One region of the Vibrio sp. HB236076 genome, then DNA from elsewhere that is predicted to be linked to it. Evidence: riboswitches for the same ligand, from Rfam matches in the RefSeq annotation. Region 1 holds a riboswitch; each other region holds the start of a gene.
What was found. Region 1 has a riboswitch for thiamine pyrophosphate ahead of thiD (bifunctional hydroxymethylpyrimidine kinase/phosphomethylpyrimidine kinase). Riboswitches for the same ligand answer to the same signal wherever they lie in the genome.
Positions count from the first base shown of each region.

Region 2: it holds a riboswitch for thiamine pyrophosphate, as region 1 does, so the genes downstream of both, thiC (phosphomethylpyrimidine synthase ThiC) here and thiD (bifunctional hydroxymethylpyrimidine kinase/phosphomethylpyrimidine kinase) in region 1, are expected to answer to the same signal.
Region 3: it holds a riboswitch for thiamine pyrophosphate, as region 1 does, so the genes downstream of both, thiB (thiamine ABC transporter substrate binding subunit) here and thiD (bifunctional hydroxymethylpyrimidine kinase/phosphomethylpyrimidine kinase) in region 1, are expected to answer to the same signal.

Region 1 is NZ_CP162602.1:688,456-693,078, reverse strand. It holds gene AB0763_RS16415 (MerR family transcriptional regulator) at 1-227, shown strand, start outside; gene AB0763_RS16410 (DUF3081 family protein) at 451-717, opposite strand; gene AB0763_RS16405 (bifunctional diguanylate cyclase/phosphodiesterase) at 977-2,698, shown strand; TPP riboswitch at 2,949-3,056, shown strand; gene thiD (bifunctional hydroxymethylpyrimidine kinase/phosphomethylpyrimidine kinase) at 3,155-4,003, shown strand; gene AB0763_RS16395 (ABC transporter ATP-binding protein) at 3,993-4,623, shown strand, end outside.
Region 2 is NZ_CP162601.1:2,943,543-2,948,165, forward strand. It holds gene thiE (thiamine phosphate synthase) at 1-503, opposite strand, end outside; gene thiC (phosphomethylpyrimidine synthase ThiC) at 503-2,392, opposite strand; TPP riboswitch at 2,497-2,595, opposite strand; gene crcB (fluoride efflux transporter CrcB) at 2,646-3,029, opposite strand.
Region 3 is NZ_CP162601.1:290,233-294,855, forward strand. It holds gene mpl (UDP-N-acetylmuramate:L-alanyl-gamma-D-glutamyl-meso-diaminopimelate ligase) at 1-1,119, shown strand, start outside; gene AB0763_RS01450 (flavin prenyltransferase UbiX) at 1,171-1,830, shown strand; TPP riboswitch at 1,941-2,072, shown strand; gene thiB (thiamine ABC transporter substrate binding subunit) at 2,156-3,127, shown strand; gene thiP (thiamine/thiamine pyrophosphate ABC transporter permease) at 3,173-4,623, shown strand, end outside.

The sequences.
Region 1 (4,623 bases):
GTTGCAGTCAATCGCGATCCGTGGTTAAGCACAAATCGTTAGCCAAAATTGAGGAAATAAAAACACAAATTTCCGAATTAGAGACAACGATAAAAGCCCTCGAGATGTTTTCTAACGCTTGTGGCTCGAGTAAAAGTGCTGAAATTGGTTGCCATTTACTGGATTGTTTTGAAAACCATTGGCAGTGCTGTAATGACGACAGCACCCCTAACCTAGCTGGAGAATAATGATGAGTGAAGCGTGTAAATGTTGTGAAGAGCAAGAATCAGCCCAATGCTGCTGTAACACAGAAAACTGTCAGTGTGCTGACGGTTGTGTGTGTGGGGATTGCTGTAAAGATGGCGATTGCTGCTAACTGTGATTGCGACTAAATATTAGGCGTTAAAGCGAATCACTGCCTCTCCTTCGTGACAGCAAAGTCAACGGTGATGGGCAGTGATATTTTCTACGTTATTGACGGTTATTTTCACGGATAATACGACGGCAACGCATCAATAAATCGTCATAATTGTCCATTTTTTCATAATCGACTTTTAACTTGCCGTGAAACATCAAGGTAACGGTCACATCACGATAACTGAGCCAACAAGTATAGCCATCAAAATCTTGCCAAGCGGACAGCTCACCAAGTTGATGCTTATCTCCTTTGTTTTCGCCCTTTGACACAATATGTTCAAACACTCTGAGAAAATCTTTTGTTGTCAGCTGAATATCCATACCTTTCTCCTGTGATTGCTCACTGGTCACTCTACCGAAAAAACCACGCTCAACGCAATGCTCAGTCTTGTTACGCAATGAATGCCCAGTCGATCTCCGTCAACAACAAAAAGTACGATCACTTGCTCGAAGAAAACCCCGATCTTTTTTGATAAATTTGTGACCTGTGCGTGCAACAAATAGGCGAAAGTCCCCGTGATCCTCATCAAATGCTCAAGCTCGACTATACTTCTAATGTGAATAGAATATAGGTGTAGCTATGACCGCCCAAAACAAACCCAAACCAAGTGAGCTAGCCAGTCACCTCATCGCCGAACGTCGATTTATAGAACTCCTCGACGCCTTGCCAAAAGTCTCGGTTCAAGGATACGACAAACACCGCCGCGTCATTCACTGGAATCGCTCAAGTGAAGAGATCTATGGTTATCGCCGCGAAGACGCGCTTGGCCAAAAACTTGAAGACTTAATTATCCCAGAAGGCATGCGCCCTACGGTCATCGCTTTACATCAACAATGGATAGACAAAGGCATTGCCATCCCCTCTGCAGAATTGATTTTACAGCGCAAAGATGGCTCTTATGTACCGGTGTTTTCCTCTCATATCATGCTCAAACAAGACACCGACGAGCCAGAAATGTTTTGCGTCGATGTCGACCTTAGTGAGCAATACCAAGCGCAGCAGGAGTTGCGCCAACGCGCAATCACCGACCAATTGACTGGCCTGCCCAATCGCCGTCATTTAGACGAGCGGCTCAAGCAACACATAGAAGAGCAAGGGGAAAACTGTCAATTGGCGCTTTTCTTCATCGACTTAGACGTCTTTAAAGAAGTCAATGACACGCTGGGTCATCATTGGGGCGATGATCTTCTTAAGGCCGTTGCCCAGCGCCTGAGCAACATCACCAGCGAGGGCGAATTATTGGCGCGTTTTGGTGGCGATGAGTTTGTGTTGTTGATGCCCTTTCAACACACCGTTGAGGTACAAGTGCGTCTTCAGCAAATCCAGGCGGCCTTCTCATCTCCTTTTCAGATCGGTCGTGAAAACCTGTTATCCAGTGCCAGTATCGGTATTAGCCACTACCCACAAGACAGCCACAGCGCTGAAGCCCTGTTAAAAAACGCCGATCTCGCCATGTATCACGCCAAGGAACAAGGACACGGACGCCACCAGGTTTTCACACCCAAAATGGCCGATGACATGCTCTTACAACACGCACTATCCAAAGCGTTGCACGCAGCGATCGACAACGATGAACTGACTCTTTATTACCAACCCATTTACGATTTAAGTAACCATCAGATCGTCGCCTGTGAAGCGCTGCTGCGTTGGTTCCCACAAGACGAACGACTGCCAAACTCCCCAGCGGTATTCGTACCGATTGCTGAGCGCTCTGATTTGATCCTACACCTTGGTGATTGGGTCTTAAAACAAGCCTGTCAGCAAGCTCAATCCTGGCAAGCGCAAGGTCATCACCTTCGCATAGACATCAATGTGTCCGGCAAACAAGTGATCCAAAGCGACTTTTTTGAACAATTTTCTCAGCTCAAACAAGAACATCAACTCACCGCTGAGCAGATTGGCATTGAGCTCACTGAGCATACGCTTATTCAGTCCAACCATCATTTACTCGAGCAACTCCAAGCCCTAAAAGACAGTGGCGTCGAGATTGCCATTGATGACTTTGGCACAGGCTATTCCTCATTAAACTACTTAAAAACCTTGCCAGTCACGCATCTAAAAATCGACCGCAGTTTTATTCAAAACATCCCCGAAAGCCATATCGAGACCGCTTTACTGGCGGCGGTGGTGAGTATCGGCCATCAGCTGAATCTAGACATTATCGTCGAGGGGATAGAAACCGAGCAACAGGCCGAGTATTGCAAGTCGATTGGCATTGATTTCGCCCAAGGCTTCTTGTTTTGTCGCCCTGCAAGCCCGGACGTGATCAGCGAGCAACTGGCGCAAAACAATCAAGACTAAAACAAATACCGCAGTGCCTCTCGCGATGAGTTCACCATTTTGATGCCCACCACCTCAATTTGTCACGTCTAGGGCTAAGCTTTTCTTGCTGTTGGCACTCAGCGAGCTTGGACATCAGTCGCGCAAGAAGTCGTGCTCATTTTGCTTATTCCGCTCATTCAGTTCATTCAGTTCATTCAGTTCATTCAGTTCATTCAGTTCATTCAAAAAGAAAGTCTACCCTTCACAGATGTTTCCTGTTACTCTTTTAACCAAATAGTCGGGGGGCCACGCAATAGGTGTTGGCTGAGATCGAGATTCGAGACCCGTTGAACCTGATTCAGTTAATACTGACGTAGGGAACTATGCACCTTTTGCCTCAGCACCACTGCCATTTGCGATCGTCCATCGCAAAACCGATCGGCGATGACGTACGGCATAAGTCAGTTCCTATACGTTTTGATATAGGAGCGATACATGACGCAGCCGTCACAACCCAGTTTTTCTTCACCCACCACACCCATTGTGTTGACCATTGCCGGGTCTGACAGCGGTGGCGGCGCCGGTATTCAAGCCGATATTAAAGCCATCTCTGCCACGGGTGGATTCGCTTGCTCTGTGATTACCGCCATCACCTCGCAAAACACCCAAGGCGTTAGTGCCGTCTTCCCCATTCCCATCGCGCATGTCGAAAGCCAACTCGATGCCGTGTTCAGCGATCTAAACATCGTCGCGGTTAAAATCGGTATGCTCGCCGACGCCAATATCATCAAGGCGGTAGCGAACAAACTCACCCAATACCAGCCGCGACACTTGGTGCTTGATCCTGTCATGGTTGCCACCAGCGGGGATGTATTACTCGACACGGACGCCATCGACACCTTAAAAGAGACACTCATCCCACTGGCGGATATTATCACCCCTAATTTACCAGAAGGCGCGGCATTAACAGGCCGTACAGTGCCTCAATGCGAAGCGCAAATGAACGCTATGATCGGCGATCTGCGCGCTATGGGAGCAAAGGCCATTTTGCTCAAAGGGGGCCACCTAGAAGAAGAGCAAAACAGCAATGATCTCCTGATTACTCCCCATTCGGCCACTCCAATTCGCGCCAAGCGTTTCCCGACCAACAATACCCATGGCACAGGGTGTACCCTTTCTGCCGCGATCGCCTCCTACCTCGGGCAAGGCAACTCACTCGACAAGGCCGTCGCTTTAGCCAAGCGGTATATCTCTCATGCGATTGCCCATGCCGATGAGTTACACGTCGGTCGTGGTCACGGCCCGGTTCATCACTTTTTTGCCGGGCACAACCATGTTAGATAATCAACACCGCGCCCGCGAAATAAACCGCCGCGAACAATCCACGAGTAAACAATCCACTAGTAAACAATGCTCGAATAAACAAAGCGCAGATAAACAAGGCGCGACTAAACCATACCAAAGTGAAGCATGTGTTCGTGACCAACGCGCTGAAGGCGCCTATGACAACAAGGAAAAACCGGTTGGCATTCAACTGACTGACGCAAGTTTGCAATACCACGACAGCGACACCGCCACCCTGGCGAGGTTAAACATCACCTTCCCCGCTGGGCAGTGGACTGTTTTACTCGGGCGAAGTGGTGGGGGGAAAACCACGCTCTTGCGCTATCTGGCCGGTTTATTACCGACGCAGGTCAGATGGCAAGGCACACTCACCACCAGCGATGGCGGAGAGATACATTCGCGTATCGCCTACATGGCGCAGCAAGATTTATTACTACCTTGGCTCAATGTGTTAGAAAACGTCTGCCTAAGCTCGCGCTTTTCACACACCAACGCCGCGGCCAAAGACAAAGCAAAAGCCCTTCATTTACTTGAAAAAGTGGGCCTAGCCGCGCATGCCAATGCCAAACCCGCACAACTGTCAGGCGGGATGCGCCAACGCGTAGCCCTCGCGCGGACCT
Region 2 (4,623 bases), on a different replicon from region 1:
TGCAGCAGTGAAATTAACAAGGCGGCGAGGTAGTTATTGATATCACTTTTCTGCCATTGGCGAGGGACTCGACTCGTCAGCAGTGCCTGAAATCCAGGGTGATCGAAAGCGTCATTCCCATGCCACATCTCACTCACTGCACCTGGCAAACAGCCCATGGCAATCCATACTGATGGCGTTAAAGGTGTTTCGTGAATCGTTTCAACCTCAATATGCGGACAAAAGTTCAAAACGAATGACTCTGATTGCTCAGTCAATCGAAACAACTGAATACGTAAAGTGTTTTGGTCATCATTCATCACCGTCAGTCGATAAACAGGGTGGTCTTGAATGAACAATTCCACCTTCTGTTGCTCGCTTTTTATCGTCCATGCAGAGAAAACCAAACCACGAACTTCGGCATGATGTTCAAGTAAGGTCTTAATATTGGCCAGACTATGCCTTGCCCCCCCGCGCCGGGTACTTTCCCCTTCGCTTGATAAAAATGGGTCGGTTAGTGCCATTACATCGTCTCCTTGATAGACGCCTCTTGACGAATAGGGATGTATAGCTCAGCCCCCTGCTGATGGAATTCTTGTGCTTTCTGTTGCATCCCTTGATTGGCGTATTCTCGCACTTCATGGGAAATCTTCATCGAGCAGAATTTAGGACCACACATAGAACAGAAATGGGCTACTTTTCCTGATTCTTGAGGTAAGGTTTCATCGTGGTATTGACGAGCCGTCACTGGATCGAGCGATAAATTAAACTGGTCTTCCCAACGGAACTCAAAACGGGCTTTAGATAAAGCATTGTCTCTGACTTGAGCCCCTGGGTGGCCTTTTGCTAAATCGGCCGCATGAGCCGCTAATTTGTAAGTGATGAGGCCTGTTTTGACATCCTCTTTATTCGGTAACCCCAAGTGCTCTTTTGGCGTGACATAACACAGCATCGCACAGCCATACCACCCAATCATCGCCGCACCAATTCCTGAGGTAATGTGATCATAACCCGGCGCGATGTCGGTTGTTAGCGGCCCTAATGTGTAAAATGGTGCCTCATCACAATGCTTGAGCTGTTCTTCCATGTTCTCTTTAATTAAGTGCATAGGAACGTGGCCAGGGCCTTCGATCATTACCTGTACATCATACTGCCAAGCAACCTTAGTCAGTTCACCAAGCGTCCTTAACTCGGAGAATTGCGCTTCATCATTCGCATCAGCAATCGACCCAGGGCGTAAACCATCACCTAAAGAAAGAGAAACATCATATTGGGCACAGATTTGACAAATTTCTTCAAAATGGGTGTAGAGGAAACTTTCTTTGTGATGAGCCAAACACCACTTCGCCATAATCGAGCCACCGCGTGACACAATGCCCGTGACACGCTTGGCCGTCATCGGCACATAACGCAATAATACGCCTGCGTGGATGGTAAAATAATCGACGCCTTGCTCAGCCTGCTCAATGAGCGTATCGCGCATCACTTCCCAGGTCAGATTCTCCGCAACCCCATTCACTTTCTCTAGGGCTTGGTACATGGGCACCGTGCCAATAGGAACCGGACTATTTCTCAATATCCATTCGCGGGTCTCATGGATATTACGCCCAGTCGATAAATCCATCACCGTATCAGCGCCCCAGCGAGTCGCCCAAACCAGTTTCTCAACTTCTTCTTCTATCGAAGAAGTAACTGATGAGTTACCAATATTGGCATTCACTTTCACCAAAAAGTTACGGCCAATGATCATAGGTTCTGACTCGGGGTGATTGACGTTAGCTGGAATGATCGCGCGCCCTGCTGCGACTTCACTTCTGACAAACTCAGGGGTAATTTGCTGCGGTAACTGCGCCCCAAATGCTTGACCGGGATGCTGATGCTCAAGTTGTTCATCCAGTACTTGTAAGCGCTGCATATTCTCACGCAATGCAATGAACTCCATTTCTGGAGTGATAATACCTTGTCTTGCGTAATGGAGCTGAGTCACACACTTGCCCTGATTCGCTTTTACAACAATGGCATCAGACTTAAAGCGCAAGGTATCTAAGGTTGAATCTTCACGCCTTTGATTTGCATATTGAGATGATAAACCTGAAAGTTGATGAGTATCAGCACGTGCTTGTATCCAATCTGCACGCAACTTTGGTAAACCAACATGAACATCAATCTTATGTTGAGGATCCGTATATGGACCAGAAGTATCATAAACCAACACTGGCGAATTCGCTTGATACTCGGGGCTGTTAGGTGTGCCACCGATGATCGTATCCGTTAAGGTGATTTCCCGAAAAGGGACTTTTATATGGTACTGGCTACCTGAAAGATAAACTTTTTTCGAGTTTGGATAAGGTGAGGATTCAATATTTTCAATAAATTGCTGGGCTGATAGCCTAGCTTGTTTGCGAGTCGACATGCATTATTCTCCAGTAAGTATTAAGAAAAATGCTTGCCGGATAAATGCATAATACAAGAGCGATCAAAACTGACCGAAGAAATGAAATGAGGACAAAAAACGCCCAAAGACATTCTCTTGTTCCCTTCGCAGGTATTAACCTGATCAGGTTCAACGGATCCCGAATAAACGGTCTCAGCCAAATGGCACTCCGACAAGTGAAGCTATTATTATCACAGCCTTGGATCAAAACCAAGCCTGTAACGGCATTCTCTTATTGTTTCATTAAAATGTGATAACCCATCCAACAAGCCGAAACACTGAGAACGACGTTCAACATCATATTGAGTCCCATCTTAACAAACTCGCCTTGTTGTAAGAGATTGACATTATCCATCGAAAAAGTTGAAAAGGTGGTTAAAGCGCCTAGAAAACCAAGACCAATTAAAGGACGCCACGGATCACCTGACACCGCCTGCATAGTGAGTAAAGCCGTAAAAGCCCCCATCATCATAGAACCCGTTACATTAACGAATAGCGTACCGTAAGGAAAACTGCGACCTAGTAATAAAACAAAAAGCTCCGAGAGAAGAAAACGAGAGCACGCCCCTATCGCACCACCTAATGCAACAAAGGTGAGAGTGGAAAAGTAATTCATACTGGCAATCCAAAGATTAAAAAATAAGTGATAAGTATCAAGAACATCTAAAAAATAAAAAAGTTACGGCAGTCACTTTTACACGAATTAACCGACAACCCATGTATCATACCGTTTATATGTTGAGCAATCAGCTAGAAGTTACGCGTCATTATCGTAGACCAATAACTAACACCGATCCCACTGATGGCACTCAGATCATTGCGATCAAAATAGATCTCACCACATGACCTGTGGTTCACTGTATTAAGGTGTCAAACTGTCATTCACTATGCCACACTGATTTTACCTTGCCACTTGAGCGAAGCGTCCTTGAAGTGAAACGATCTTGCAGCGCAGCGATCTGTCTTTCACTGTGGTTCACGAAATTGATGGGTTGCTGAGAAAAACGAGTGGGAAGAAATCATCCTGGGGTCGGATTCGCGGGATCGCAGCACTCACCCTCGCGCCTAACTGTTGTGGATCCGACCCCTATGACTCGAAACGCACTTTGGCAAAGAACAAAGACTGACCTCAACCATTGCAGTACATGATGACAATCAACACCAAAAGTCATTCTCTGCCTATTGGGTTCATCACTTCTAGGGGTCGGATCCGCATAATACCGAGGGCGCTGTCAGTTAGTCTATTTCGCAAACACGACCCCATTTGAGTTAGGTAAAACCAAAATATAAGACAGTATGAGACAGTGTAGGACAGTCTCAGCACATGACCTGTCTTTCACTGTCTTAAGCAAAGCGATCTTGTGTTATTCGATGAACGGGGTCGGCAGCCGAGGTAAGTGCGCTGTCACCAACACAGCGATGCCAGCGAAGCGTCTTTGAATACAACATACAGGGGTCAGAGCTTCTCTACCCAACCCTCACTGATATGATCGAGCTTCTTCAAAGCTGCTGACCCCGTACCGAGCACGCAGTAAAGCCCAAAATCAACAGCGCCCACTGCTGAGTTAACATAGCGTGAATAGCATTTGGATCATGGCAACCCAAAAGCCCTAATACCTGTACAGACCAAATTTGACCCTTGATTCCGGTAGCCACTGAGTAGGTTGACTGTCTTTCACTGTGTTAAGCGAAGCGATCTGTGTTTGACTGTACAACACTGTGGTTCACGAAATTGATGGGTTGCTGAGAAAAACGAGTGGAAAGAAATCATCCTGGGGTCGGATTCGCGGGATCGCAGTACTCACCCTATGCGCCTAACTGTTGTGGATCCGACCCCTATGACTCGAAAACGCACTTTGGCAAAGAACAAAGATTGACCTCAACCATTGCAGTACATGATGACAATCAACACCAAAAGTCATTCTTTGCCTATTGGGTTCATCACTTCTAGGGGTCGGATCCGCATAATACCGAGGACGCTGTCAGTCAGTCTATTTCGCAAATCCGACCCCATTTGAGTTAGGTAAAACCAAAATATAAGACAATATGAGACAGTGACACACAGTAAAAGACAGTGGCAAGATCGCTTCGCTTCAAGTCACAAGATCACTTCGTTCCAAGTAAACAGAAAACCCTAAGACTAAAAACCGCTATCATTCATTTTATTCTTTTGACCTTTCTTGTCACTTGAGCGCAGCGTCCTTGAAGTG
Region 3 (4,623 bases), on a different replicon from region 1:
TGGCTACAAGAGGGATTATTGTTCGATCGCTGGGTCTTAGCTGTGGCCGGTACCCATGGAAAAACCACCACATCCAGCATGCTTACTTGGATTTTAGAACACAATGGTTACCAACCTGGCTTTTTGGTCGGCGGCGTGTTAGGTAACTTCGGTATTTCGGCGCGTTTGGGGAATAGTCCGTTTTTTGTCGTTGAAGCGGACGAATATGACAGTGCTTTTTTCGATAAGCGTTCTAAGTTTGTTCACTATCGTCCTCGCAGTGTGATTTTAAACAACCTTGAGTTCGATCATGCCGACATCTTCGAGGATTTAGCGGCGATTCAGAAGCAATTTCATCATTTAGTCAGAACGGTCCCAGGTCAGGGAAAAGTGTTTTTGCCCGCCGATGAGCCGGCGTTAAAGCAAGTTTTAGATCGCGGTTGCTGGAGTGAGTGTGAATATCTGCACGCCGACAACGGTTGGTCAGCGCGAAAGTTGTCGCCGGATGGCAGTCATTTTGAGGTGTATTTCCAACAACAGAACGTCGGCGAGGTAAAATGGTCATTAATTGGCGATCACAACGTCAACAATGCCTTGATGGCGATTGCGGCGGCTCGCCATGTCGGTGTCGTCGCTGAGCACAGTTGTGAAGCTTTAGGGCTGTTTGTCAATACCCAACGACGTATGGAGCTCAAAGGCGAGGTCGAAGGAGTGAAGGTCTATGACGATTTCGCTCACCACCCAACCGCGATTGATCTCACCATTGCCGGTTTGCGTAACCATATACAGCCTATCTTAAAGCAGGGCGAACCGTCGCGCCTGGTGGCGGTACTTGAAGCGCGCTCAGCAACCATGAAGCAAGGCGTACATAAAGACAGCTTAGCGCAATCATTGGCCAGTGCTGATGTGATTTATCTGTATCAAGATCCGGATCTGCCTTGGTCGCTCGAGGAAGTGGCCGCTCAATGTAAGCAGCCTGTTCACGTGCTCAATAACATAGAACAATTGAGCCAGCAACTGGTGTCGGACAGTCTGGAGGGGGATCATCTTTTGATCATGAGTAACGGCGGTTTTGGTGGTTTACATCAAAAAGTGATCGACGGTTTACGCCGCCAAGCTTTACGCGCTGCGGTGCGTTAGGCCCGTCTTTTACAACGACAAAAACAACAGTCAGTGAAGTGGAAAAATACAATGCCAACAGCCGTTCAACCTAGCTATCAACGTACACAAAAAGCCATTACTCTCGCCTGGACGGGGGCATCGGGTGCGCCTTATGGTCTGCGCCTTTTGGAGTGTTTGTTAGCGGCAGATTATCAAGTGTATTTGCTGATCTCATCTGCGGCTCGTGTGGTACTTGCCACCGAGGAAGGGCTCCAATTACCGAGCGGGCCTCAGGCGGCACACGCGTTCTTAGTCGAGCGCTTTCAATGTGATGCCGAGCAGTTAATCGTCTGTGGTAAAGAAGATTGGTTTTCACCGGTTGCCTCGGGTTCGGCGGCGCCAAAGCAAATGGTGGTTTGCCCATGCTCCGCTGGTAGTGTGGCGGCGATTGCCCATGGTATGTCTGACAATTTGATTGAGCGTGCTGCGGATGTGGTACTCAAAGAGCGCGGTCAGTTAATGTTGGTGGTGCGAGAAACGCCATTCTCGACGCTGCACCTTGAAAATATGCACAAACTTTCCGCCATGGGGGTGACCATCATGCCCGCAGCCCCTGGCTTTTATCATCAACCACAAAGCATTGAAGACCTGGTCGACTTCATGGTAGCTCGAGTGTTGGATCACCTTGGCATCGATCAAGGGCTAGTTCCGCGCTGGGGCTATAATCCTCGACAACGACCGCATACCTAAGGGTGAATCGACTCCGGGGCTCATCGCGTTTATCAGCGGGCTTAACGTGGCTCGAATCACTAAAATTTGTTGTGACAGTAGCCAATTGTTTTTTGGCTCAGTACAATGTCTCAAACTCAACGGGGAGCCTAACTGTCTGACAGTGGCTGAGATCGGTTAAGCCGGGACCCGCATCGTCATCGCGAGTGATGATACCACCTGAACCAGATAATGCTGGCGTAGGAATTGAGATGAGAACCCCCTCTCCCCCTCAAGTCTCCTGTGCCGCTCAAACACGGAGAGCGAGCAAGTGATAGCACCGATTAAATCTTCCTTTACCACCACGATGGTGGCGATAAGCGCTTTAGTAAGTAGTCACGCTTGGGCTGAGAAGCCAGTGCTTCAAGTCTATACCTACGACTCTTTTGCCTCAGATTGGGGCCCAGGGCCGAAAGTGAAAACGGGTTTTGAACAACAGTGTGGCTGTGAAGTGCAATTTGTCAGCTTAGACGACGGCGTATCCATTCTCAATCGCTTGCGTTTAGAGGGAAAAAACAGCCAAGCCGATATCGCGCTTGGTTTGGATAACAACTTGATCAATGAAGCTCAAAAAACCGGCTTATTTGCCGACTACCAATTGGACTCGGCGAAACTGACGCTGCCGAATGGTTGGCAAAACACCACGTTCTTACCCTATGACTATGGCTACTTTTCCTTCGTATACAACAAGGAAAAACTGAGTAACCCCCCGAGCTCTTTTGCACAATTGGTCGAGCGCCAAGACCTGCGTATTATTTATCAAGATCCGCGCACTTCAACGCCAGGGCAAGGCTTGATGCTGTGGGTGAAAGCGTTATACGGCGATAAGGCTTCATCGGTGTGGAAGGCGTTGGCCAAGCAGACCGTAACGGTCACCAAGGGCTGGTCAGAAGCTTATTCATTATTCCTAAAAGGGGAGTCCGATATGGTTTTGTCGTACACGACTTCCCCGGCTTATCACTTAATTGCTGAAGGCGATGATCAGTACGCGGCGACGTCCTTTAGCGAAGGGGAATACGTGCAGGTTGAAGTCGCCGCCGCGTTGAAGAACGCTCCTCATCCTGAGTTGGCTCAAGCCTTTTTAAACTACTTAGTGAGCGATGACGTGCAGAGTATTATTCCTACCACCAACTGGATGTATCCCGTCACGGACGTTGCGTTACCGGAAGGTTATCGCGGTCTTGCTAAGCCGACCAAAGTCTTGAGTTTACCGGCAGAAGAGGTGGCGACTCATCGTCGAGATTGGATTCGCGAGTGGCAACAAGCCTTGACCCACTAAGAGAACGATGATTTTGTTTGTTGTTATGTTAGAGGTACTCGGGTTATGAACACTCGCGTGCCAAAAATGGGGCTGGTGATTGCCAGCCTCATTGTTGTTTTAGTGGTCAGTGCATTAAGCGCCTTACTGATGCAAAGTGCTCATTTACCTATTGAACAGCTGTGGCAAGACCCATACCTTCGTCATGTAACTTGGTTTAGTTTTTTGCAAGCCAGTTTGTCGACTGTTTTGAGTGTGGGCTTGGCGATCCCCGTGGCTCATGCTTTATCGCGTAGCCAATTTCGCGGCCGTCATGTCGTCCTGAAGATTTTCTCATCGACCTTGGTGCTACCGGTTCTCGTTGGGGTGTTTGGCCTGTTGACTATTTACGGCAATCGCGGCTATTTGGCGTCATTGCTGACAACCTTGGGTGTGGAACATTCCTTTTCTATTTACGGTCTCGGCGGCATTCTACTCGCGCATGTTTTTTTTAATTTGCCTTACGCCGCGCGTTTACTGCTGCAGAGCTTAGAGAGCATTCCGTACGAACAGCACTTATTGGCGGCGCACTTAGGTATGAACAGTGTTGAGAAATTTCGCACGGTAGAATGGCCTTGGTTACGCCAGCAAGTGCCTGCGATTGCCGGGTTGGTGTTTATGCTGTGTTTCACCAGTTTTGCGACTGTCATGGCATTAGGGGGCGGCCCAAAGTCCACAACGATTGAATTGGCTATTTATCAGGCGATTAAGTTTGATTTTGATTTGGCAACGGGGGCGATATTGGCCATTTGGCAAATGCTCTTGTGTGGCACTATGGCGATCGTATTGCAAAAAGGACAAAATGCGCTGCCATCGAATCAAGGCGCGACACCGGTAGAGCCAGTGACACAATTTCAATCCTCGCGAGCACAGCATTGGAATCGCGTTTGGATTGCTGTTGCGATTGCTTTTGTTATTCCGCCTTTGCTCAGTGTTATTCACAGTGGCCTTAATTCACAGTGGTTTGATGTGGTTAGTGATAGCCGTTACTGGCAGGCGATGTTGAACTCGTTTAAAGTGGCCAGCTTGGCCAGTGTATTGGCGGTGTGCGGCGCGGTCTTTACTCAGGCCACCAGTCGTTATTGGCGCTTGCGTGATCATCGCAAAGCCGCGGATCACTTAGATCTCATTGCGACCATTATTTTAGTAACCCCGGGTTTGGTATTGAGTACCGGGCTGTTTTTGTTGTTGCGCTACTGGGCCAACGCTTTTGATTATGCCTTTGAAGTTGTGGTGCTGATCAATGGGTTAATGGCCTTGCCGTACACGGTGAAAAGCCTAGCGCAACCGATGTTTAAGTTAGAGCAAGACTATCAATATCTGTGTCAAACCTTAGGATTAACGGGGTGGCAGCGTTGGTGTGTCGTGGAGTGGCGAGCGTTACGTGCCCCATTAGCCCACGCTTTGGCGATCAGTTTTATGTTTTCACTGGGGGATTTAAGCGTGGTCGCCCTTTTTGGCAGTGCTGATTTTGCCAC